Actinokineospora alba: one gene and its partner. The protein of the gene in region 2 interacts with the protein of the main gene of each other region in a pairwise test. Links are inferred from orthologs where the notes say so. Each region holds a gene or a part of one and is shown on either strand. Other genes may lie near its edges.

Region 1 (3,018 bases), 3.5 Mb from region 2 along the record:
GCGAAAGAGTCAGTGCGAGTTCGGCTCGACCAGCGACGCGATGAGCGCGCCCAGGGCCTTGCCCACGTCGGCGTGCCCGGACCAGCCCCAATGCATGCCATCCGGGTTTCCATGGCCCTCCAGCACGTGCGCGCCGACGAGTTCAGCCGAGTCGAGCAGGCTCACCCCGGCTTCCTCCGCCCACTGCCGCATCGCGCGAACCGCGGCCTCACGGCCGGTGTGGACGAAGCCATAGGACGCGGCGCGGTGGTACCCGGGAAGCAGGGCGATCACTGGGAGGTCTGGCCGCAGGGACCGAATCGCCACGACGATCATGTCCAGGTAGCGGACGGTCAGCGCGGAGGGAAGCGCCACCGGCCGTCCCCTGGTGAGCCGCGCGAGAATGGGCTGGGCGGCGCTGTACCCCTTGCGCACGCCACGGCGCAGGCCGTCGGGCCGCAGGTAGCGGATGCCCTGGCGCAGGTAGGTCGGCAGCGGCGACGGCAGGGTGTCCATGCCGCCGACGGCCAGGACGAGCACGTCGGCCTTCGGCAGCTGCGCCCACACACGGGGATCACCGGTAAGAGACCAATAGGCGTCTCGCGCGGTCCAGCCGAAGCCTGCGAAGAGTTCGGTGTGGCCACCGATGGCCGAGGCGGCCACGTTGGGCCAGAGGCGCGCGTCGTCGGCCGGATGGGGGCCATCCGGGCCGTGGAAGCTCAGCGAGTCGCCGAACATCAGCACGGTGGGCACGGGGCTATCCGGTGATGCCCGCGTTGTACGCGATCAGGCGCCAGGACAGGCCGCTGGTCTCCCGGCGCGCGAGGACCGTCCAGTGGCAGTTGCTGATGCCCCCGAGTTGAGACCAGTTGGCCACGGGCAGGTCGAGGAGCCTGCCGGTCAGCGCCGTGATCAGGCCGCCGTGCGCGCACAGGACAGCCGTCTCCTCGACGCCGGTGTCGAGTTCGGCGACGACCTCGGCGGCGCGGGCGGCCACCTCGACCCGGGTCTCACCACCAGGCGGGGTGACCGTCGCGTCGGTCTGCCAGCGCCTGCGCACGCCCGGCCAGCCGTCGTCGACCTCGACGCTGGTCTTGCCCTGCCAGAGGCCGAGGTTGGTCTCCCGCAGCCGCTTGTCGATGCGCAGCGGGATGCCCATGGCCTCGCTGAACACCGTGGCGGTGTCGGTGGCGCGGCGCAGGTCGGAGGCGACGATGATGTCCGGGGAGAACCGGGCCAGCGCGGGGACCGCGAACCGGGCCTGGTTCCACCCCACATCGGTCAGATATGAGTCGAGATGGCCTTGCATCCGGCCGGAGGCGTTGTAATCGGTCTCTCCGTGCCGCCAGAGCACGAGAGTCCGCAGACTCACGCGTCCCCGTCCTCGTCGGCGGGTGGAGCCGCGTCGAACTCGATCCGGGGGCAGTCCTTCCAGAGGCCCTCGAGACCGTAGAAGACCCGCTCCTCGGTGTGCTGGACGTGCACGACGACGTCGACGAAGTCGAGCAGCACCCAGCGGCCCTCACGGGCGCCCTCGCGGCGGACGGGCTTGGTGCCCGCCTCGCGCATCTTCTCCTCGATGTTCTCGACGATCGCGCCGACCTGGCGTTCGTTCGCCGCGGAGGCGATCACGAAGCAGTCGGTGATGACGAGCTGGTCGGACACGTCCAGCACGATCACGTCGCTGGCCTTCTTGTCCGCGGCCGCGGTGGCCGCGACCAGTGCCAACTCGCGTGCGGCGTGCGTGGCTGTCACGTTTCTCCCTCAAGTGATAACGGGTACTACAACCCGTCGAGGGTACCTGGAGGCGCTCAGGCCTCCGCGACGTAGAGGTGGCGTTTCGAGATGTACTGCACTACGCCGTCGGGCACGAGGTACCAGACCGGCTCGCCGTCGGCCACGCGTGTGCGGCAATCGGTCGACGAGATGGCCATGGCCGGGACCTCGATGAGGCTGACCGAGCCGGACGGCAGGTGGGTGCCCTCAAGGTGGTAGCCGGGTCGCGTGACCCCCACGAAGTGCGCGAGGCGGAACAGCTCGTCCGCGTCGCGCCAGGACAGGATCTGCTGCATCGCGTCGGCGCCGGTGATGAAGAACAGCTCGTCGTCGGGGAATTTCGCGCGAAGGTCGCGCAGGGTGTCGACGGTGTAGGTCACGCCTGCCCGGTCTATGTCCACGCGGCTGACTGAGAACCGGGGATTGGACGCGGTGGCGACGACCGTCATCAGATAGCGGTCTTCGGCGGCGCTGACCTCGCGGTCGCTCTTCTGCCACGGGTGGCCGGTCGGCACGAAGATCACTTCGTCGAGATCGAACCGGGACTGGACTTCGCTGGCCGCGACCAGGTGGCCGTGGTGGATGGGATCGAACGTCCCGCCCATGATCCCGATTCGCCGCGACATAGCTGATCAGCGTACGGACAGGTATCGGGAAAGTCCTGAGATGTGTGGGCGGCGTCTCGCGAGGGGGGTTCGTGAGACGCCGCCGCACAACTGTGGGGACCGGTGGGCTGGGGGTTACCACCGGGCACGGCCCGCTCCCCTGCGGCGGCCGCGCACTGGTGAAACGAGCCCTGGGCTGGTCCATGACGCGGTTTGGATGACCTTTCCGGTATGACCGCCGACACTTCCGGACCGGCAGACTCAGGGGCATGGCTTGGGCTCCGATTCACGATTTCCCGTACACCCCCGTCCCTTACCGGCCGGAGCGGATCAGTGCGGATGAGGCGCTGCGCACGGCCGCGTCCATGCGGGAGAAGATGCAGACGCGGCGGACCGTGCGCGCGTTCTCGTCCGACTCCGTCCCGGAGCAGGTGATCATCGACGCGATCGCCATCGCCGCGACCGCGCCCTCGGGTGCCCACCAGCAGCCGTGGACGTTCGTGGTCGTCACCGACCCCGAGGTTCGCGCGCGAATCCGCGAGGCGGCCGAGGAGGAGGAACGGATCTCCTATGACGGCAGGCTCGGCGACGAGTGGCTCTCGGCCCTGCGTCCGCTGGGCACCGACGAGCACAAGCCGCACCTGACCGACGCGCCCTA
Region 2 (3,070 bases):
GCGTTGGTCGAGCCCGTCCGCGACGAGCGCGCTGACCAGCCCGTCGAGCACGTCGGTGCGCGTGGGGTGGCGATGCCCGCGCATCCGAGCCAGCCCGGCCGACAGGGTGCGCGCGGCGATCAGGTCGGCGGTGGACACCGGTTGCCTGCGTCCGCGCAGCCGGGTCACGACCGACTCGATCAGGTCGGTCGCCGCCCGTTCGGCGCCGACCTCCCACAGCCGCTGGTAGTAGCCAGGCGACGGCATCCCCGACTGGTAACCCTCGAAGGCGTCGAGCCGCTGGTGGCTGTAGGGCACCAGATAGCTGCCCCCGACTCCGCCAGGGGATTCGGGCACGGTCGGCCACGAGGTGTCGCCGGTCTCGGCCAAGGTGATCAGTGCCCGCCGGTGGAAACCGCCCGTGACCACCACTACCGGGCCACCGTCTTCGCGCGCGGCGCGCACCCACTGCGCCATGTACCGCTCGCGCTCGACCTCGTCGGGCGCCACCGAGTCCCCGCGCACCAGGTCGAAGTACGCGGCCAGCCGCTCGGCCAGACCCGCCGCGGGCGCGGCCTCGACCATGTGGTCCCACAGGGTGTCGACGTTGTCGACGGCGAACTCCCGGCACAGCCGGTCCGTTGCCTCGGCGTAGCGGAGTTCGGCGTCGGCGTACCGGTTGCCCCGGTCGGCGAACGCGTCATGCCACGCGGGCAGGTCGATGAACCGCACGCGTGCGCCCGCCGCCCGGCCCTCGGTGAGGGCGACCCATTCCGGTGAGTAGTCGCAGAACGGCGTCCACGACATCCGTGACCCCGCTTCGCCGCGCTGGTAGCTGAAGATCGCGAGCGGCAGGGTGTGCCCGAGCAGCAGTTCTTCGATGCGGTCGTTGAAGTCGGCCGGTCCCTCGATGAGCACGTGCGCGGGTCGCACACGCGCGATCGTCTCCGCCACGAGCCGCGCACAGGCGGGGCTGTGGTGGCGGACGCCGAGGAACGTGACGGTCATCCGGGCAGCCGGTGCCGCGCGCCGTGCAACTCGGCCCAGTGCGGGCCGGGCTTCTTGGCGGCCCGCTGCTCCAGGTAGCGGCGGAGCTTGGCCAGGTCGTCGGTGCTGTCCTTCGCGGCGGTCCCGGCGAGGCAGTCGACGATGTCGGCGGCCGAGCCCCGCTCGCCGCGCAGGTACCAGCCGCGCAGGCCCACGGCGTGCGCGACCGACACGGCTTCGGCGGTGCTCATCACCGTCGTGAGCCGGTCGGACTTGTCGGTGCGCAGGTCGCGGAACGCGGAGACCAGCACCTCCAAGACGTCGCGGTCCTGGGCGATCTTCACCCCGGAGCGCTGGAGTAGCGCGTTCGCCTCCTGCTCGACCAAGGCGAGCTCGGTCGCGAAGTCGGCGATCGGGAACACTGTCTCGAAGTTGAAGCGCCGCTTGAGGGCCGCGCTCATCTCGTTGACGCCGCGGTCGCGGGTGTTCGCGGTGGCGATGATGTTGAAGCCCTCACGGGCGAACACCATCGCATCGGCCCCTTCCAGTTCGGGGACCGCGAGCACCCGATCCGACAGCGGCGAGAGCAGGCAGTCCTGCACCTCCAGCGGGCAGCGGGTGATCTCCTCGAACCGGACGAGCCTGCCCTCGGCCATGCCGCGCAGCAGCGGCGCCGGGACCAGCGACCGCGTCGACGGGCCCTCGGAGACGAGCATCGCGTAGTTCCACGAGTACTTGATCTGGTCCTCGGTGGTCGCCGCGCCGCCCTGGATGGTCAGCGTGGACACCCCGCTCACCGCCGCCGCGATCAGCTCCGAGAGCAGCGACTTGGCCGTGCCCGGCTCCCCGACCAGCATCAGGCCGCGGCTGGTGGCCAGCGAGATCAGCGCGCGGTCGATCAGGGACACGTCGCCGACGAACTTGCGGCTGATCCCGTGGGACTCGTCGCCGACGATGAACCGCCGCGCCGCCTCCATGCTCAGCCACCAGCCGGGCGGGCGGTCACCGGTGTCGGCCTCGCGCAGCCGGGTCAGCTCGTCGGCGAACCGAACCTCCGCGGGCGGGCGCTGCAGGTTCTCGGTGGTCATCGGGCCGTCAGCTCCGTGAGGTCGGCGATCAGCTCGGAGGCGGTGATCGGGTCGAGGTCGGCGAACGAGTCGACACCGGTCAGCCGCAGGCCGATGAGGTGCTGCTTCTCGGTTGGCTGGACATCGCCAAGGTAGATGCCGGGTTCGATGTCCACGGTGAACTCGCGCCCGCCTGGAAGCGATTTGGTCAGGAAGGTCTCGTAGCCGCCGTCGCCTGCGCCCGCGCGTTCCCAACCCCGGCGGACCAGTCCGAGCAGGTCGCCGGTGGTGGTCGCGGCGTTCTCGAACCGCGCGGGGGTCGACTGATCCGCGGTGAACGTGGGCCTGCCGAGTTGGGTGAAGGGCTGCAGGATCTCGTAGTCGGCGAACACCTCGGCCCACGCGCTCGCGTCCGGCCCGAGATCGAGCTGGTGCGCCACGCCCACCAGTGCGGCGGCGGGCAGGTCGTACGGGTCGTCGTGGACGTCGGCGAACGTGCGGTCCTCGGCCGGCCGGAACGACCCGATCACCACACCGTCGGCGTACGCGCCCCACACGAGTCGGCGGCCGATGTGCCACAGCAGTGGGTGCTCGACGATGAGCTCGCGGAACTCCGCCCGCGACCAGCGGCGCTGCCGCACCATCGCCAGTTCGAGCCGGGCGACCTGGGTGCTCGCGACCGCCCGCGCTTCCTTCTTCATCCGGGTGAACCGCTGGTGTGCCTCGGTGGCGAGGTCTGGGTCGTCCTTCGCGCCCGGCTTCGGCAAGTCCCGGCGACGCACCCCTTCGGCGTCGGACACGACCGGCTTGAGGTACTCGTCGAAGCCGACCACGAACCGCCGTGGGCCGTAGTCCAAGGTCAGCGTGCCGTCACGGTCCAGCCCGAGGTCGGGCACCAGCCGGTCGGCCAGCTGCTCCGAGGTCAGGCCACGTCGGCTCGCGGCCTCGGCGATCTTGTCCTTCGCCCGGCGGCGCAGGCCCGCCATGCCCTTGCCCGCCGAGATGGCCTTGAGGTGGTTCAGCGCTGTGTCGGTGCC

The links. The genes of interacting proteins can lie anywhere in the genome.
Region 1: the proteins of C8E96_RS01600 (region 2) and rsfS interact in binary tests that used the Escherichia coli proteins (3 or more experiments, as listed by UniProt). The link is inferred for Actinokineospora alba from one-to-one orthologs.

What each region holds. Positions count from the first base shown.
Region 1 is NZ_SNXU01000001.1:3,831,599-3,834,616, reverse strand. What follows is about bases 42-2,988. They hold rsfS (ribosome silencing factor), read right to left. Parts: upstream 1,735-2,988; coding sequence 1,348-1,734; downstream 42-1,347. Other genes in these bases: C8E96_RS17545 (nitroreductase family protein), read left to right, coding at 2,630-2,988; nadD (nicotinate-nucleotide adenylyltransferase), read right to left, coding at 1,791-2,381; C8E96_RS17560 (histidine phosphatase family protein), read right to left, coding at 737-1,351; octT (diglucosylglycerate octanoyltransferase), read right to left, coding at 42-717. In the rest of the region: more of octT, read right to left, coding at 10-41; more of C8E96_RS17545, read left to right, coding at 2,989-3,018. UniProt on the Escherichia coli protein: Functions as a ribosomal silencing factor. Interacts with ribosomal protein uL14 (rplN), blocking formation of intersubunit bridge B8.
Region 2 is NZ_SNXU01000001.1:340,821-343,890, reverse strand. Bases 20-3,018 are described here. They hold C8E96_RS01600 (ATP-binding protein), read right to left. Parts: upstream 2,055-3,018; coding sequence 984-2,054; downstream 20-983. Other genes in these bases: C8E96_RS01595 (DUF4132 domain-containing protein), read right to left, coding at 2,051-3,018; C8E96_RS01605 (DUF5682 family protein), read right to left, coding at 20-987. Also shown: more of C8E96_RS01605, read right to left, coding at 1-19; more of C8E96_RS01595, read right to left, coding at 3,019-3,070.